2 regions of the Arthrobacter sp. AG258 genome follow, and region 2 is predicted to be linked to the other one. Evidence: predicted binding sites of a transcription regulator. Region 2 holds the regulator's gene; the other holds the start of a gene.

Region 1 (9,480 bases), on a different contig from region 2:
TGGCCGCCCTTGATGTAGGCCATGCGGTGCGGAGTCCACAGGCGCTGGAAGGCGTCCGGGACACCGGCGAGGTCGAAATCGTCGGTAACGCCGGCATCACCCGGATACCCTGCGCCTGTGTTCTCCTGCACTCTGCTGCTTCCGTTCGGCTAGCTGGTCCGGTTGCGGACGGCTTCGGTGATCCGCTTGACCGCTTCGGCCACGGGCACGCCGTTGTCCTGGCTGCCGTCGCGGAAGCGGAAGGACACGGCTCCTGCCTCCGCGTCGTCGCCGCCGGCGATGAGCACGAACGGAATCTTGTCCTTGCTGGCAGTGCGGATCTTCTTGGGGAACCGGTCCGAGGAGGTGTCCACCTCGGCGCGGATTCCCGCCGCTTTAAGCTCGTCGACGACGTCGAACATGTACTCGTTGAAGGCCTCCGCCACGGGGATGCCCACCACCTGGACCGGGGCCAGCCAGGCGGGGAACGCGCCGGCGTAGTGCTCGGTCAGGACGCCCATGAAGCGCTCCACGGATCCAAACAGCGCACGGTGGATCATCACGGGGCGCTGGCGGGTTCCGTCCGCGGCCTGGAACTCGAGTTCGAACCGTTCGGGCAGGTTGAAGTCCAACTGGATGGTGGACATCTGCCAGGTCCGGCCGAGCGCGTCCTTGGCCTGCACGGAGATCTTGGGTCCGTAGAACGCGGCTCCGCCCGGGTCCGGCACCAGTTCCAGCCCGGACTCCTGTGCCACCTCGGCGAGGGTCCTGGTGGCTTCCTCCCAGGTGGCGTCGTCGCCCACGTACTTCTCCGGGTCCTTGGTGGACAGTTCCAGGTAGAAGTCGTTCAGTCCGTAGTCCTTGAGCAGGTCCAGGACGAAGGTCAGGGTCTTGGTGAGCTCGTCCTTCATCTGCTCGCGGGTGCAATAGATGTGGGCGTCGTCCTGTGTCATGCCACGGACGCGGGTCAGGCCATGCACCACGCCGGACTTCTCGTACCGGTACACCGAACCGAATTCGAACAGTCGGAGGGGCAGTTCGCGGTAGGACCGGCCGCGGGCGCGGAAGATGAGGTTGTGCATGGGGCAGTTCATCGGCTTCAGGTAGTAATCCTGGCCGGGCTTGCGCACGGTGCCGTCCTCATTGAGTTCGGCGTCCACGTGCATGGCGGGGAACATGCCGTCCTTGTACCAGTCCAGGTGCCCGGAGACTTCGTACAGGTGGCCCTTGGTGATGTGCGGGGTGTAGACGAACTCGTAGCCGGCCTCGACGTGGCGCTGGCGGGAGTAATCCTCCATCTCCTTGCGGATAATGCCGCCCTTGGGGTGGAACACCGGCAGGCCGGAGCCAAGCTCGTCCGGGAAGGAGAAGAGGTCAAGTTCGGAGCCGAGCTTGCGGTGGTCGCGGCGCTCGGCCTCGGCAATGCGCTCCTGGTAGGCCTTCAGCGCGTCCTTGGTGGGCCAGGCGGTTCCATAGATGCGCTGCAGCTGCTGGTTCTTCTGGTTGCCCAGCCAGTAGGCAGACGAGGACCGGGTCAGCGCGAAGGCGTTGGAGATGAGCTTGGTGTTGGGCAGGTGCGGGCCACGGCAGAGGTCGCACCAGACAGTGGTGCCTTCCTTGCGCTCCACGTTGTCGTAAATGGTGATGTCACCGGCGCCGACCTCGACGTTAACGCCCTCGCCGGCCTCGGCAGCGCCGTCCTTCTTGCCCAGCAGTTCAAGCTTGTAGGGCTCGTCCTTCATGGCCTCGCGGGCCTCGTCCTCGCTGACCACGCGGCGGACGAATTTCTGGTTCTGGTTGACGATTTTGAGCATCATCTTTTCGAGGGTCTTGAGGTCCTCAGGGGTGAAAGGCTCGGCCACGTCGAAATCGAAGTAGAAACCGTCGGTGATGTAGGGGCCGATGCCAAGCTTGGCGTCGGGACGCAGCTGCTGCACTGCCTGCGCCATCACGTGGGCAGTGGAGTGGCGCAGGACGTTCAGGCCGTCGGGGGAATCGATGGTGACGCCCTCCACTTCGGCGCCCTCGGGAAGTTCCTGGTCAAGGTCCTTCAATTCGCCGTTGACGCGGGCTACAACAACGTCACGGCGCTCAAAGAAGAGTTCCGCACCGGTTGTCCCGGTAGTCACCTTGGTCTCTTCGCCATCGACGAGAAGGGTGATCTGCTGGGCATCTGACACGGGTGTCTCCTATTCAAAGTTCAGGCTTCATAGCTTGTGGCATACGGGGACCACAGCCAGCCATCGTCAATGCTATCGGTTCCGACTGGGGCCGACCAACGCGGCAGGTGGTGCCCGGGGCTTGGTTCAGCCGCTGAAACCGGTGATGGCCAGTGCCCTGCTGATGCCGTCAAGGGGATGTGGACCGTCAGAGTCCGGATGCGGTGTTGATTCCGGGAACGGCAAAGTCGCGGTCCTGGCCAGGTCCCAGGCCATGCTCGCGCTCAGGCTGATGCCCCGGGGTCCGGTCCTTCTGGTGGTGCCCCGGATCAACAGCAAACGGGTGCCAAAAAGGAGGGGCCCTGCACTCTCCTGGGCCTCATGGAAGAAGACTGAGTCCACGCAGCCTGTACCGTCGTCGATGCTGATGAACACAACCCGCCTTCCGCCGCGCATGGGAGGGGTCTGGGTGGCCACCCGCACACCGGCCACCAGGACCTCGGTGCCGTTGCGCAGGCTGAGGAGTGAGTCAGCAGTGGTGACGCCAAGCTTGTCCAGTAACGGCCGGTGGCTGTCCATCAGGTGGCTGCTGACATCGACGGCCATGAGATCGAGTTCGGCCCTGACATTCTCCACCAGGGTGGGTGCCGGGAGTCCGGGTTTGATATTTCGCAGTTCAACATCCCCCAAGGGCAGGGAAAGTTGCCCTTCAAGGACTTCAACTCCCTTCCGTGCCCCTTTGCCTGCTTGGAGTTGTTGGAGGTGTTGCACAAGATCGGCCCGGTTTGCGTGGCCTCCCGCTTCACGGTGCAGTGAATCGAAGGCGCCCAGCTGCGCCAGGCGCCGGATGCTGGGCTTGCTGAGCCGCGAGCGCGCCCTGAGGTCCGCCAAAGAGTCGTAGGGCTGTCCGGCGACAATCCGCTTCAATTCCGTCGCTGAGAGCCCGTAAATACCGTTCAGGCTCAATCGGATACCCAATTTTCCCTGGTCCTTGCCTTCCTCCACCCGTTCCACCCGGTACTCCGCCTGGCTGCGGTTGATGTCCAGGGGCAGGATGGGGATGCCAAGACGCCGGGCTTCGGCTACCAGCAGCCGCTTGGGATACATTCCCGGGTCATGCTCCCAGAGCCCGGCGAGGAACGCTTCCGGATGGTGGGCCTTGAGCCAGGCAGACTGGTAGGTGGGCACGGCAAAAGCGGCACCGTGGGCCTTGCAGAAACCAAAGCTGCCAAAGGCCTTGAGGGTTCCCCAGACCTTGTCCACCACGTCAGGAGCGTAATTGCGGGCACGGGCTTCGCGGCGGAAGAATTCCTCCACCGCAGTCTCCAGCGCTTCGTTGCCCAAGGCGCGCCTGAATTCGTCCGCGCGGGCCAGCCCACAACCGGTCATGACATTGAACGTCTTGAGGATCTGCTCATGGAAGACCGTCACTCCATGGGTTTCCTGGAGAACGGGCTTGAGGTCCGGGTGCGGATACACCTCCGGGGCGAACCCATGGCGGTGTTCCAGGAAGGGACGGACCATGTCCGATTTCATGGGTCCCGGCCGGAACAAGGAGATGTCGATAATGAGGTCGTTGAACTCCCGGGGTGCCAGCTTTCCAATCAGTTCCCGCTGGCCCGGGGATTCGATCTGGAAACACCCGAGGGTGTGGGTGCTGCGGATCAGCTCATAGGTCGGTTCGTCATCGAGGGGGACGGCGTTGAGGTCGATCCGGCCGTCAGCGGCGATGTAGTCAGGTCCCCTGCCATCCGGACCTGCCGGGTGGCGGCCAGCAGCCACCACCTCGGCCTTGGAAGGGTGCAGGCGGATCACTTCCCGGACCGCGAAAGCCATGGCGCTCTGCATCCTGACGCCGAGGACATCGAGTTTGAGCATTCCCATGGGGTCCATGTCGTGTTTATCGAACTGGCTCATGGGCAGGCCCAGGCCGCTGGGCTGGACAGGGGTGCGGTCCAGGAGCGTGGCGTCTCCCAGGATGACGCCGCAGGGGTGCATCGAGATATGCCGGGGCAGCCGGTCCAGCCGCTCCGTCAGGTCGACCAGAAGGTCCAGCTGCTGGTTTCCGTCGGCGTCTTTGTGCTCCACCCGGCCGGCGAACGCCTTGAGTTCGGGTTTTTCCTGCAGCGCTTCGCGGAATTTCCTGGCCGAGAACCGCCACAACTGCTTGGCAATTTCCCCCACCTCGTCATCGTCCATCCCCAACGCCATCCCGGCGTCGCGCACTGCCCCGCGGGCCCGGTAGCCGTTTTGCATGCTCATCAGGGTGACGCGCTCTGAGCCGAAGCGTTCGAAGATTTGGCGGTAGACGTTGTGGCGTTCAGCGCTTTCAACGTCGATGTCGATGTCCGGCAGGGTGGCACGGTCGTTGGAGAGGAACCGTTCAAAGATGAGATCGTGCTGCAGCGGATTTACGTGGCTTACCTCGATCAAATAATTGACCAGGCTGGACGCCCCGGACCCACGGGCTGCCGCCCTGACTCCCATGTCCTGGATCATCCGGGATACCTCTGCCACAGTCAGGAAGTAGGACGAGAACCCCAGGTTCCGGATGATCCCCAGCTCATGCTCAAGCCGAGCCAGCATCGTTTTTTCGTCGTGTCCGCCGATCCCCGGGAACCGCCTGCCAATTCCGGCATGGCACCGCTGGATGAGTTCCATATGCGGATCCCGGGTAATTCCAATGACTGATGCCTCCGGCACCACAGGCTGCTTCCATCCCATGTCCGAGGTGGGGTCCATCCGGCAGAGGTCGGCGAGCGCCTCGGTTTGGGCCATCAGTTGCTTGAGGTCAGCGGCCCCATACCCTGCTGCGGTAATGATTTCCTTGCCCAGGCCGTGCATCTGTTCCGCGGTTTTCAGCCACCCCTGGCCTGTGGGCTGGAGCAGCGGTTCCCCTGCCAGCTCCGGCAGGGACTTCAACGTCCGGGCAGAGTCAAGGACATCCGCGGTTGGCGCCCCGTCCGCAGCGCAATACCGCACCGCGTTGCTGAGGATGGCGGGGACGTGGTGTTCTTCGGCGAGCCGGAGCATGCGGACTGCATGGGCAGTGCTGAGGGGGAAGCCGGGCGCGCTGAGCTGGGAGACGATTTCTGCAACGACGGTTCCCGCGGGCATGGCATCCAGCCATTGTTTGAAAAGGGTTCGGGGACGGAGGTACCGCCTGCCTCCCATGGCCTTGCCGACGTCGGAATCCGGTCCAATCAGCACGGTCAGCACCGGTTTGAGCGTTGCCGGGTCGAGGGTCCGGGAGGCCAATTCGGCGCGGGTGACCGCTACCGGCACTGTTCCCCCGGCCTTCCCGGAGGTCCGGGCGTGGGCATCGGAAACCAGCCGGCATAGAGCACGGTAACCCGCGCCATTGTTGTGCCCGCGGGCGAGCACCACCACCCGCCCGGCTACCTGCGTGCGGTGGTCCCCGTCGTCGTCGAAGACCGCAAGGTCCACCCCCACGATGGGGTCGATGCCTGCAGCCATGCAGGCTTTGAGGTGCTTGATGGTGCCATACAGGCCGTCCCGGTCGGTGCAGGCCAGGGCAGTGGCGCCGTCCCTAGCGGCGGCCTGTGCAAGTTCCTCCGGCCAGGAGACGCCGTAATGGGCGCTGAATGCTGTGGAAACGTGAAGGTGGGTGAAGCTCATGCTGTTCTGGGGCGAAGGGCGTCATGGATCCGCAGCAGCCGCCACCGGCCGCTGCCAACATGCCGGGTGAGGTCGAGGGTCAGGGGTTCTGAAGCATTGTTCCCAGCAGCGGGAAGCACCTGGATTCGCCAGATTTCGTGGTCCACCACGCCAGGGCCGCTCCCCAGGGGAGCCCTGGCGTCTTCAGCCCACCACTGGCGGCGTTCATACCACCGGGCGGGCTCGGCGCAGACGAGATAGTCCCTGCCTGCCCACGTTAACGATTCAGGCTGCCCGGAGGGGGAACATGCCACGTCTATGGACTCGCTGAACATGCCCATGCGCGCCTCCCGGACGGTTCTTCCCAAATGCTCCATTCGAATATGTGTTCGAATAAATCAAGTCTACGCCGGGGAGCCGGCAAAACATAGGCGGGGGTGGACGGACCGTGCGGCAGGGAGCAGGATGATGGCATGAGTACCGATGACGCACTCCTGAAGCAGGCAAGCATCAAGACCCAGGACTCCACCCTGGTGGCCACGTTCGATATCGATGGCGCCATTCCGGAGTCCGGCGCCTACGTGGTGGGCTTGATGGGAGCCACGCCGGACTATTCAACGCAGCGGCGGCTGTGCATTGAATTCATGAACGGGGAGGCCATTGCCTGCTACGCGTTCAACCGGGACCAGGGAATCGAAGAAGACTACGACCTGTCCGGCGTATCCCACTCGGAAAACACCATTACCGGGAGCTTTCCCGCCACGGCCTTGAACGGGCTCGGGAAAGGACACGTCCTGTCAGCCTTCAGCGAGGCGGACGGTCGGGAGTTCCAGCATGGGGTTCCGGTGGAGGAAGCCCTGTAGGGGTTTCCTTAGCTGTTTTCCTTATGGATCTTCAGTTCGAGTTCAATGAACGCGGAGATCATGGCCCGGTAGGTTGACTCGACGATGTCCGGGTCAATGTCTTTTTTCTCTGCCGCGGCCCGGACGTGCTCGATGATCCGCTCCACCCGGCCGGGGGCCCGCACCTCGGCGTCGTCGCCTTTCAGGGTGCCGGCGATCCGGATCAGCCGCTCGCGGCGGGCGATGAGGGTGACAATCTGGTCATCCACCTCATCGACGGCAACCCGGACAGCTGCGAGCTGTTCCTTGTCGGCCTGGGCATCCCGATCGTTTCCTTGAATTGTCGCCATCATCTGACAGTATCGAAGCATGGAGCCAAGAGTCGACTTTATCTCCCTCGGCGTCCGCAGCGTTGACCGGTCGCGGGCCTTCTACATCGACGGCCTCGGCTGGCCGGTCCACCGCGAGGTTGCCGGGGAGGTGCTGTTCATCCAGGTGAACCACGGGCTGGTGCTCTCCCTCTGGGACGCCCGGCAGATGCAGGCGGAGGCAGGCGTCAGCCCGCCGGACGGGGTTCCCTGCATCACCCTCAGCCATAACCTCGCCAGCGCCGGGGACGTGGACCGGGTCATGGAAGAGGCCGCAGCGGCGGGGGCAGCCATCATCGCCGAACCCGTTACCCAGCCCTGGGGCGGCTACACGGGGTACTTCGCGGATCCTGACGGCTTCCGCTGGGAAGTCGCCTACAACCCCACGTGGACCGTGGACGACGCCGGCACGGTCACCGTGTGACGGCGTCCGCACCCTGGCAGGGACTGCTAGAACAGTGCCTCCACAGGGCGGATCAGGTCCGGTCCGTTGTTGCGGACGTTCCCCACGTCCTTGCCCACGGATTCCACGTGCCAGTCGGCGGCAGCTTCCTTGACCCCGGCCCGCACCAGGTCCACAAGAGCGGCTGCGTCGTCAGCCTGCGGGTCCAGCCAAGCCTGCGTGGTGGCCTTGTCCATGGGCAGGGGCACGCGGTCGTGCAGTTCCGTCAGCTTCCCGAAGATGGTGGATTCAGTCCCGGGCGGTGGGGTGTCCGCCGTGAGGATGGAAGTGGACAGCAGCCAGCGCCCTGGTTCCCCTTCCGGAATGGACGGGTCCTTCCACCACTCGTAAAGGCCGGCGAATACCAGCCCGTGGTCCTCACCGGGGTGCACATAATAGGGCTGCTTGGACTTCCCGGGCCCTTGCTTCCATTCGTAGTACCCGTCGGCGGGGACGGCGCAGCGGCGTGACTTCACGGCCTTCCTGAACGCAGGCTTCTCCAGCACCGATTCGCTGCGGGCGTTGATCATGCGCGACCCGATCCCGGGATCCTTGGCCCAGGACGGGACCAGGCCCCAGCGGGCCACATGCAACTGCCGTACCTGCCGGGCCCCTGCAGCATCCCCCACCAGCCGCTCCAGGACGATGGGGACGGCGTCCGTTGGCGCTACGTTCCACGACGGCGGGATGCTGACCTCCTCCTCCAACTCGGCGTCGAACTCGGCCAGCAGGTCCCCCACGGCGCGTGCCATTACGTAGCGTCCACACATGGGACCAGCATGCCACCGTCGCCACATACTGTCATGCAGCCGCCCCGCCGCCCCGGAAAGTCCGGGAATACCGGCGGCCACGCTACCGTTGACCGTAAGGAAACCTTTCAAGCGACGTTTAGGAGATCCGCGTGGACTTCACTCCCGAATCCGGCACCATCACCATGTTTTCCACTACTTGGTGCGGCTACTGCAACCGGCTGAAGAAGCAGCTGGACGCAAAGGGCATCGGCTACACGGAAATCAACATCGAAGAGGTGGACGGCACCGCCGAACTCGTGGAGAAACTGAATGGCGGCAACCGCACCGTTCCCACCGTCCTGTTCCCGGACGGCTCCGCTGCCACCAACCCGTCAGCTGCTGAGGTCCAAAGCAGGCTCGCTGCCTAAGCGGCAGGAGACAGCCGGCTTCGCGCCGAAGAACTGATGCGGGTCACGCCCCCAGGCTGCTGAAGGAAGCAGTTTCCAGGGTGGCGTGGCCCGCATACGTTTCCAGGAGGGCATGTTCCACGGCCGCCACATCCAGCCCGGGTAGCAGGTCGTCGGCGGCGCCGGCCGTGGACGGGTCCCAGTCCAGGCCGAGGGCGGCATAGCTGTCCGTGAGCACCTTCCGGATCGGGCCTGAATCCTCCACCACAATCACCGAGCTGAACAGCCAGCCACCGGAAACCACCCGTTGGGCGGTGCCGACCAGCTTCACGCGGCGGGAGCTGTCGGCCGCATCGGTTCCGTGCACACTGAACTCGCCGGGGCAGTATTCGCCGGGAATTTCCCCTACCGCGGCCTGGACCCCGACGCTTCGCAGGGCCTGGGCAAAGAGCTCACCGAAATAGGCGAACCGGGCTTTGGATCCGGCTACTGCGTCGGCGTCCGGTTCGATGTGGTCCACCACCAAGGTCCCTTGGTGGTAGGCGGCGGCCCGTCCCCCGGCCCTGCGGACCAAGGGCTCAAATCCGTTGGCCAGGCAGGCCCGTGCGGCCGCATCAAATCCGGGCAACCGGGTGTCCCGTTGCCCGAAGGCGACGGTGGGAGCGGGCCGGTACAGGCGCAGGGTGGGACCGAGGCTGCCTGACCTGGCCCTGGCCAGCAGCTCCAGCCCGAATTCGAGGTCACGTCCCGCGCCGAGGGACACGTCCTGCCGCACCACAGTCAGCGGGCGGGCGTCGGTACCGGTGTGGTGCATTGTTGCTGAACTCCCTGGGGTCGATGGCCGCCGGCGGACGGGCCTCCCCTAGGTTACGCCCGACGACGGCACGGGCTTTAACGGCCCCGGCGCCCTGCCCACAGTGCGTGCAGCAGGGGA
Region 2 (9,480 bases):
GCTCCTCCGTGCCTGCGGCGAAATCGACGGGCTGGAACGGGTCCGTTTCACCAGCCCGCACCCGGCGGCGTTTACCGACGACGTCATTGAGGCCATGGCGGAAACACCCAATGTCATGCCCCAGCTGCACATGCCGCTGCAGTCCGGCTCGGACAGCATCCTGAAGGCCATGAAGCGGTCCTACCGGTCCACCAAGTTCCTCGGCATCCTGGACAAGGTCCGGGACAGGATCCCGGACGCCGCCATCTCCACCGACATCATCGTCGGCTTCCCCGGCGAGACGGAAGAGGACTTCCAGGCCACGCTCGACGTCGTCGAGAAGTCGCGCTTTGCCACCGCCTTCACCTTCCAGTACTCCAAGCGGCCGGGGACCCCTGCCGCCGACCTGCCGGACCAACTGCCCAAGGCCGTGGTCCAGGAAAGGTTCGAACGGCTCACCGCACTGCAGGACAGGATCGCCGCGGAGGAGAACCGGAAGCAGCTCGGCCGGCGGCTGGAGGTCATGGTCACCGCCCAGTCGGGGCGCAAGTCCGAGGAGACGCACCGGCTCTCCGGCCGGTCCAGGGACCAGAGGCTGGTACATTTCTCGGTTCCTGAAGGCGCGCCGGCCCCGAGGCCGGGCGACCTCGTAACAGTCACCATCACCGAAGCCGCTGCCTTCCACCTGGTGGCCGACCCCACGCCCGAGGACTACAGCCTGCGCAGGTCGCGCGCCGGGGACGCGTGGGACCGGTCGCAGGCCGATTCCTGCGGCGCGCCGGTGCCGGGGAGCGGGGCTGGACAAAAGGGTGTCTCGCTGGGCATGCCTTCGCTGCCGCTGCGCACCCGCTGACCGGTGGCCGCCCCGCCCGTCATCGCCGTCGTCGGTCCCACTGGCTCCGGCAAATCGGATCTTGCCGTCAACCTTGCCCTGGAACTCGACGGCGAGGTCATCAACGCCGACGCCATGCAGTTCTACCAGGGAATGGACATCGGCACCGCGAAGATCTCCGTGGCCGAGCGCAAGGGCGTGCCGCACCACCTCCTGGACATCATGGACGTCACGCAGGAAGCGAGCGTCTCCACATTCCAGGAGCAGGCCCGCAACGTGATAGCGGCTGTCCATGCCCGCGGCAAGAGGGCCATCCTCGCCGGCGGCTCGGGGCTCTACGTACGGGCCGCCCTGGACGTACTGGAGTTCCCCGGTACGGACGCCTCATTGCGCGCCCGGCTTGAGGCCGAATACGCGGAACGCGGGACGGCAGAACTCCTGGCAAGGCTCCGCGCGGTGGATCCCGTGTCGGCCGAGCGGCTCTCTGATGCCCGGCGGATCATCCGCGCCCTGGAAGTCCACGAACTCACCGGACGGCCTTTCAGCTCCTTCATGCCCCGCCGGGAGTACCACCAGCGGGCTGTCCAGGTGGGCCTGGCCGTGGACCGTGATGTCCTGCGGGAGCGCCTGGCAGCCAGGGTCCACCGGATGGTGGACGCCGGGCTGCTGGCAGAAGTGGGGACGCTTGACGCCCAAGGCCTGCGGACCGGGAAGACAGCCTCCCGGGCCCTCGGCTATTCACAGTTCCTGCGGGTCCTCGACGGCGCCTCAACCGTGGCGGACGCTGCGGAGGAAACCATTGTGGCCACCCGCCAATTTGCCCGCCGCCAGCTCACATGGTTCCGCGCCGACCCCCGCATCACGTGGCTGGACTGGCAGGATCCGGAACTTGCCGGCAAGGCTGCACTGCTCTGCAGGTAGCCGCGGTTTCAGCGGCAGCGGCATCCGCCGCTACGCTTGGGACCATGAATGCTACCCCCGTCGAAACGTCCGGATCCGCCCTTCGTGCCATGGGCGGCCTCCGCTTTTCCAAGGGGCACGGCACGGGCAACGACTTCGTCCTGGTGGCCGATCCTGAGGGCACCCGCAGCTTCGATGCGCACCAGGCAGCGGCCCTGTGCGACCGGCACCAGGGAATCGGCGCCGACGGGCTGATCAGGGCCGTGCCCTCCCGCTTCCTGACGGAGGGCAGGGAACTGCTGCTGGACACCCCCGGCGCGGAATGGTTCATGGATTACCGGAACGCGGACGGTTCGCTGTCCGAAATGTGCGGAAACGGGGTCCGGGTGTTCGTCCACTTCCTGCGAACCGAGGGGCTGATCGACCTGCCCGACGGCGGTTCACTTGCCATCGGGACGCGCGGCGGGGTAAAGACCGTGGTCCGTACCGGGAACGACTACGCGGTGGACATGGGCCCCTGGGAGTTCATCTTTCCCGGCGAAGCCAGTGCCAAGGCCATGGATTCCCTCGTCGCTGCCGACGGGCTGGAGGTTCCCCGGCCGGCCTTGTCCGTGAGCATGGGCAACCCGCACACCGTGGTGGCCCTCGCCGAGCTGTCCGAGCTGGCCGGCACCCGGCTTTTCACCGCGCCGAAAGTCGATCCCGTCCCGGCAAACGGTACCAACGTGGAGTTCGTCGTTCCGGCTGAGCCCCTTGTGCACGACGGCGTCGGATCGGTGACCATGCGCGTGCATGAGCGCGGTGTGGGGGAGACGCAATCCTGCGGCACGGGCGCCTGCGCGGCCGCCGTCGCCATCCGGCACTGGGCAGGTGCCGAGGCTCCCGACGTCTGGCGCGTCCATGTTCCCGGAGGGGTTGTAGGCGTCAAGTTCTTCGCCGGACCCGGCGGCCACGAGCATGTTGAGCTCAGCGGTCCGGCGGTCATTGTGGCGAGCGGGACGCTTTCCTGACCTTCAGGATCCGGAAGGACTTGGCGGTCGATTCGCGCGTCACGGTGAAGGAGCTGTCCAGTTCGGCGGCCAGCCAGCGCTGCAGCGAGTCCGAGCCCAGGTTCTTCTGGACCACGAGCCACGCCGTCCCGCCCTCAGCCAGGCGGGGGAGCCACAGCTTCAGCAGGGCATGCAGTTCTTCCTTGCCGATCCTGATGGGCGGATTGGACCAAATGGTGTCGAAACGCACTTCGGGGTCTACGGCCTCAGGCGTGCTGGCAACGACATTGGACAGGCCCAGCGCCTCGGCATTCTCGTTGGTCAGGGTGATGCACCGTTCGTTGACGTCCACCGCGTAGACCCTTGACTGGGGCGCCAGCAGAGCCATGGTGAGGGCCACCGGCCCCCAGCCGCAACCAATGTCCAACAGGTTGCCGTGGGGGTTCGGCGCAGGGACCTCCGCCAGAAGTACTGCAGTGCCCTTGTCGATGCCGTCCGGGCTGAAAATGCCCGAGGAGGTCTGGAGCCTGCGCGTTCCGCCGGCCAGTTCCACGGTGAGGGGCTTGCGGGTAAAGGGCCCGGCGGGGGACGTGCTGAAATAGTGAGCGGACTCCATAACTGGCCAGAGTAGTTCCCCCTGCAGCGTAATGGGAAACTGTGCCTGCGCCCCTCTGTTAGGCTAATGGGCATGTTCTTGATCTTCGAGTAGCCGGTACGGGCCCCGCCCGTTCCTGCCGCTGCCCAGCAGAGGCAGCCCGTCCCACAGCGACGCAGGTTCCCATGCCTTCCGCTTGTGCACCGGACCGGACCATTCCGTCCAGGCCCGGCCGCCGGACAGTACTCGAACGTCAGCCTTCCGCTGCGCTTCCTGCAATTCTCCGGCCTCGCCCGCCCAGCCGCCCCTGCAACGCGGCATCCCGGCCCCGGCACCGCCGCCGGCGGCCCCACCATCAGGAGGACTGCATGACCGCAGGCCGTCAGCCCAGCGCGAATTCTTCCCACCTTCCAACTAATCGGCACTATTCTGGAAATGCCGAATCTTCAAAGGAGACCATGACCAGCCAGCCAAACACCGGGTCCGATCCAGCCGCCCAGGACATGAGTCCCGAGGAAATCCAGGCTGTCATCGACCGGATCCTCGCCAAGGACGTACCGGCCCGGAAAGTCAGCACGCCCAGCGGCGACGGCAGCGGCACCGGAAAAGCTGTGCTCGGCAAGGCCCAGGCCATATCCCGCCTCGACGAAGAACATTCAACGTACGACGGCGACCAGCAGGACCTCGAGGAACGCAGGGCCCTGCGCCGCAGGGCAGGGTTGTCCACCGAACTCGAAGACGTCACCGAGGTCGAATACCGCCAGCTCCGCCTGGAACGCGTGGTCCTGGCAGGGCTCTGGTCCGACGGAACACTGGCCGACGCCGAGAATTCGCTGCGCGAGCTTGCCGCCCTCGCCGAGACGGCCGGCTCCGAGGTCCTCGACGGGCTGGTACAGCGGAGGGCCAAGCCGGATCCCGGAACGTTCCTGGGCTCGGGCAAGGCGCTCGAACTGAAGGACATCGTCATGTCCACCGGTGCGGACACCGTGGTGGTGGACGCCGAGCTCGCACCCTCGCAGCGTCGTGGCCTCGAAGACATCGTCAAGGTCAAGGTGATCGACCGTACGGCCCTGATCCTGGACATCTTCGCCCAGCACGCCAAGAGCCGCGAGGGCAAGGCCCAAGTGGAGCTGGCACAGCTGGAATACCTGCTTCCCCGACTCCGCGGCTGGGGCGAATCGATGTCCCGCCAGGCAGGCGGCCAAGTGGGTGGCGCCGCCGCCGGCATGGGCTCGCGCGGCCCCGGTGAAACCAAGATCGAACTGGACCGGCGCCGGATCCGTACGCGCATGGCCAAGCTTCGGCGCGAGATCGCCGCGATGAAGCCGGCGCGGGAAACCAAGCGGGCCAACCGCCGTCGTAACGAGGTACCGTCGGTGGCCATTGCCGGGTACACCAACGCGGGGAAATCCTCCCTGCTCAACAGGCTCACCGACGCCGGCGTCCTGGTGGAGAACGCCTTGTTCGCCACCCTGGATCCCACCGTCCGCAAGGCCGAAACCGCTGACGGCCTGGGTTACACCCTGGCCGACACCGTGGGCTTCGTCCGCTCGCTGCCCACGCAGCTGGTGGAGGCCTTCCGCTCCACCCTCGAAGAGGTGGCCGATTCGGACCTGATCCTGCACGTGGTGGACGCCTCGCACCCCGATCCCGAGGGCCAGATCGCCGCGGTCCGGAAGGTCTTCAGCGAAGTTGACGCCCGCAAGGTGCCTGAGATCATCGTGCTGAACAAGGCCGATGCCGCCGATCCCTTCGTGATCGAGCGGCTGAAGCAGCGCGAACCACGCCATGTGGTGGTCTCGGCCCGGACGGGTGAGGGTATTGCCGAGCTGCTGAAGGCCATCAGCGACGCCATCCCGAGGCCCAGCGTGAAGCTTGAACTGCTCATTCCGTACGACCGGGGCGACCTGCTCAGCAAGCTGCACGAATCCGACGCCGAAATCATCCACCTCGACCACGTTGAGGAAGGTACCAGGGCCGTGGTGATGGTCCGCGAGGGCCTGGCATCCGAGCTGGAACCATTCGCCCTCAATGACTGACCTCGCGGCCGGGGAAGCTGCGCAGGCGGGCGGCGAGCAGTTCGTCCTTGAACTGCTCGACCGCGCCGTCGCCGGCATGGGCGGACAAAGCCGCACCGGACAACACGAAATGGCCCGTCAGGTGGCCCGGGCCATCAGTTCGGGCAACCATCTCCTGGTCCAGGCCGGCACCGGGACCGGCAAGTCCCTGGCCTACCTGGTACCGCTCATTGCCCATGCCTTGGAAAGCAATAAGCCCGCCCTGGTGTCCACGGCCACGCTGGCCCTGCAAACCCAGATCGTGGGCAGGGACCTGCCCCGCCTCCTGAAGAACATCACCCCGGCCCTGGAACGGCCCGTCAAAGTGGCCCTGGTCAAGGGGCGGTCCAACTACGTCTGCCGCCACAAGGTGGAGGGCGGGTTCCCTTCCGAAGAGCCTTCGGAGGGCCAGCTGTTCTCCCTGGGCGAGGACACCAGCGTGCCGCACTTCGCCGCCTCTGTGGGCGGTCCCGCCTCCCAGCTGGGCAAGGAAGTGGTGCGGCTGCGGGAGTGGGCCGAGAAGACCGCCACCGGAGACCGTGACGAGCTTCTTCCCGGCGTGACCGACCGTGCATGGCGGCAGGTGTCCGTGACCTCCATGGAATGCCTGGGGGCGCAAAAATGTCCCATGGCCGCTGAGTGCTTCAGTGAACTGGCGCGGCAGGACGCGGCCGAGGCAGACGTCGTGGTGACCAACCACGCCATGCTCGCCGTCAGCGCCTTCGAGGGGCTCGCCGTGCTGCCCGAATATGACGTCGTGGTAGTGGACGAGGCGCATGAACTGCAGGACCGCGTCACCGGGGCCGTCTCCGGGCAGTTGTCCGTCGCCATGGTGCACGCCGCCGCATCAGGTGCCCGCAAACACACGGCCATCACCGTTGACGCCCTGAACGCTGCGGCCGCCAACCTTGAGCTGGCCCTCGCCGGGGCCCCGAACGGCCTGCTGCCCAACGGCCTGAACGACGAACAGCTGGACTGCGTGGACCAGCTGCGTGAGTCCTGCCGCGCGGCGCTGTCCGATTCCAAGGGGGACAGCAACACCACGGCCGACGGCGGGCGACAGCTCGCCCGGTCCCGCCTCATGCTGATCCTTGAATTATGCGAACGGCTGCTGGCTGCCCGGGAGAACCGCGAAGTGGTCTGGTTCTCGCGCGCGAGCACCTTCGACCCCGGCCAGGGCTACTCCCAGCCTGACGAGAATGCGCCGGTGCTGGTCAACATCGCGCCGCTGTCCGTTGCCGGGCGGCTGAGGGAAGGACTCTTCGCCGGCCACACTGTTGTGCTGACCTCTGCCACCCTGGCCATCGGGTCCGCGTTCGAACCGGCGGCGGGCGGGCTGGGACTGATAGGCGACGGAGCTCCCAGCTGGACGGGGGTGGACGTCGGCTCACCCTTCGACTACCCCAAACAGGGCATCCTCTACGTGGCGGGACACCTGCCCAAACCGGGCCGGGGTGTTTCGCCGGAAGCCCTGGAGGAGCTCGAGGCGCTCATCAAAGCATCCGGTGGCGGGGCTCTTTGCCTCTTTTCCTCGCGTCGGGCTGCGGAGGAGGCCGCCGATGCCCTGCGGCCCAAGCTCGATATGACCGTGCTCTGCCAGGGCGAGTCAACCATGACCGCCCTGGTCAAGCAGTTCGCGGACGAACCGGATACCTGCCTCTTCGGGACTATGTCCCTGTGGCAGGGGGTGGACGTTCCGGGCGGGTCGTGCCGGCTCGTGGTGATCGACCGGATTCCCTTCCCCAGGCCGGACGATCCCCTCATGACAGCTCGGTCGCGGGCCGTGGCCCAGGCCGGTGGCAACGGTTTCATGTCGGTGTCGGCTACCCACGCGGCCATCCGGCTGGCGCAGGGCGCCGGGCGGCTGATCCGGTCAACCGGCGACAAAGGAGTGGTGGCGGTGCTGGATTCGCGGCTGGCAACCGAACGTTATGCGGGCTTCCTGCGGGCCGCGCTGCCGCCTTTCTGGTCCACTACGGACCGCAGCAAGGCGCTGGCCGCACTCACCAGGCTCGGCGCGGAGGCCTCTGAATAGAGGCCTGCCGCGGCCGGAGGTGACAGGCGGTGTCAGAGGGACCGCAGCACCGAAACCACTTTGCCCATGATGGTCGCGTGGTCGCCCAGGATGGGTTCGTACTGCGTGTTCTGCGGGAGCAGCCAGGTGTGGCCGTCCCGCTGGCGGAAGGTCTTGACGGTTGCTTCGTCATCGAGCAGGGCAGCGACGATATCACCGTTGACGGCGTCCGCCTGGCGGCGCACCACGACCCAGTCTCCGTCGCAGATGGCGGCGTCCACCATGGAGTCCCCGGCCACTTTGAGCATGAACAGTTCACCCTGGCCCACAAGTTGGCGGGGGAGCGGCATGACATCCTCAACGAGCTGCTCGGCGAGGATGGGACCGCCGGCGGCAATCCGGCCCACGAGCGGAACCATGGCGGTGTCCAGCGCGGTAGGCAGCTCCGTTACGGTGGCGCCGGGTGTCTGCGGCGCTGAGGCGGCAATCGGCTTCCCGCCGCCGCCGTCAAGCGTGAGGGGCATGAGCACCTCCATGGCCCGCGGCCGCTTCGGGTCGCGCCGGAGGTAGCCAAGCTTCTCCAGCTGGGACAGCTGATGGGTCACGCTGGACAAGCTCGCAAGGCCCACCGTGTCGCCGATCTCGCGCATTGAGGGCGGGTAGCCGTTGTCATTGACGGACCGCTGGATGGTCTCGAGGATCTTCTTCTGCCGCGGGGTAAGCCCCTTCGGAGTCCTCTTTGGTTGCGGGGCCGTCCTGCCCCCGGCGGCTGCTGCTGCCATGTTCGCCAATGCCTTTCGCTTGCCGCCGGATCTTCCGCCCCACGCCGTAGGCCGGCGTTGCGTGAAGGGTCACCGCTGTCATTGTCAGACCCTGCTGTTCAACTTCAGTGGTGGTTGTTCTTGGTTTCCAAGCTAGGCCAGCCACATTGCTTTTTCAAACATTTGTTCTAGCGAGTCTCGACATTGTTCGTTGATAGGTGCTAAAACTTAGTAAGCAAAGTTCGAATATGTGTTCTAACCATTGCATGGCCTGTTCGAAGACCTGGCCGGAAGAGATTGGTATTCCGGCACGGCAGGCAGGACGGCAGCGGCGGACACCCGGGCAGCACGGCAGGTCCAGGAGGGCTCAGTTCATGTCAGCTTTAACTCTTTCCCACATATCCCGTCCGGAGTTCCTGGCCGGGGAGCGCCACTCGTCCGGCAGCCGGCGGATCAGTGCCGGAACTGCGCCATCACCGGCGCCGCTTCGGTTGACCCGGCGGGGGCGGATCGTCCTGGTGGGAGTGCCGCTGATTCTCCTCGCGGTCCTGCTGCTCTCCTTGGCGGGACTTTTCCACTCCCCGGCCAAGGCCTCCGATTCCGCCGCGGACCTCGCCGTGACGCCCACGGTGACAGTCACGGTCCAGCCCGGCCAGTCCCTGTGGTCCATCGCCGGTGCCGTGGCCCCGAACCGGGATGCACGGGACGTCGTGGCGGACATCGTCCAGCTCAACAACCTGTCCGCCGGCGCGGTCCTGCCCGGGCAGCAGCTCTTCGTCCCCAGCCACTGACCCCTTCTTGAGCGGGTACCGCGGAGCGGCAGCCTGGCGCCGCGGCCTGGTGACTGCGGGTGCGCGTCCCCCGGAGGCTGCCGCCAGCTCTTCGTCCGGGCGTTTCCGAGGCAGGCCAAAAGTGTCATATTTTCCGGTAGTTGCCACGGCAACTAAACTGTTCAGGTGAACGACCAGCTAGAACGCCTGAACCGGCTACCCCTCCGCAGCAACCTTCGCGGGCTGACTCCCTACGGGGCGCCCCAACTGGACGTCCCCATTCTCCTGAACGTCAACGAGAACACCCATGGCGTCCCGGCGGACGTGCGTGCCGCCATCAGCGCCGCCGTGACGGAGGCCGCCGCCGGCCTGAACCGCTACCCGGACCGGGAGTTCACCGAGCTCCGCAAGGCCCTGGCCGAATACCTTGGCCATGGCCTCGACGAAACCAACCTGTGGGCGGCCAACGGCTCCAACGAGGTCCTGCAGCAAATCCTCCAGGCGTTCGGCGGCCCGGGCCGCACCGCCCTGGGCTTCCCGCCCACGTACTCCATGTACCCGCTGCTGGCGAGCGGCACCGACA

The links. The regulator LexA, encoded in region 2, represses DNA repair genes until DNA is damaged. The targets are predictions, from matches to a motif close to TCGAACANNTGTTCGA.
Region 1: the regulator LexA is predicted to act here: its motif matches at 6,134-6,149, upstream of DFO47_RS10750 (DUF6504 family protein).

Annotation. Positions count from the first base shown of each region.
Region 1 covers NZ_SOBI01000004.1:333,082-342,561, forward strand. Annotated here, with positions in the region: gene DFO47_RS10735 (HIT domain-containing protein) at 1-131, opposite strand, end outside; gene thrS (threonine--tRNA ligase) at 150-2,159, opposite strand; gene dnaE (DNA polymerase III subunit alpha) at 2,286-5,777, opposite strand; gene DFO47_RS10750 (DUF6504 family protein) at 5,774-6,097, opposite strand; gene DFO47_RS10755 (hypothetical protein) at 6,230-6,619, shown strand; gene DFO47_RS10760 (chorismate mutase) at 6,628-6,951, opposite strand; gene DFO47_RS10765 (VOC family protein) at 6,968-7,390, shown strand; gene DFO47_RS10770 (SOS response-associated peptidase) at 7,417-8,178, opposite strand; gene DFO47_RS10775 (mycoredoxin) at 8,310-8,567, shown strand; gene DFO47_RS10780 (lipoate--protein ligase family protein) at 8,611-9,360, opposite strand; gene DFO47_RS10785 (AarF/UbiB family protein) at 9,438-9,480, opposite strand, start outside.
Region 2 covers NZ_SOBI01000010.1:42,130-51,609, reverse strand. Annotated here, with positions in the region: gene miaB (tRNA (N6-isopentenyl adenosine(37)-C2)-methylthiotransferase MiaB) at 1-832, shown strand, start outside; gene miaA (tRNA (adenosine(37)-N6)-dimethylallyltransferase MiaA) at 836-1,732, shown strand; gene dapF (diaminopimelate epimerase) at 1,777-2,721, shown strand; gene DFO47_RS18550 (methyltransferase) at 2,693-3,316, opposite strand; gene hflX (GTPase HflX) at 3,754-5,334, shown strand; gene DFO47_RS18540 (ATP-dependent DNA helicase) at 5,327-7,387, shown strand; gene lexA (transcriptional repressor LexA) at 7,420-8,148, opposite strand; gene DFO47_RS18530 (LysM peptidoglycan-binding domain-containing protein) at 8,502-8,918, shown strand; gene DFO47_RS18525 (histidinol-phosphate transaminase) at 9,084-9,480, shown strand, end outside.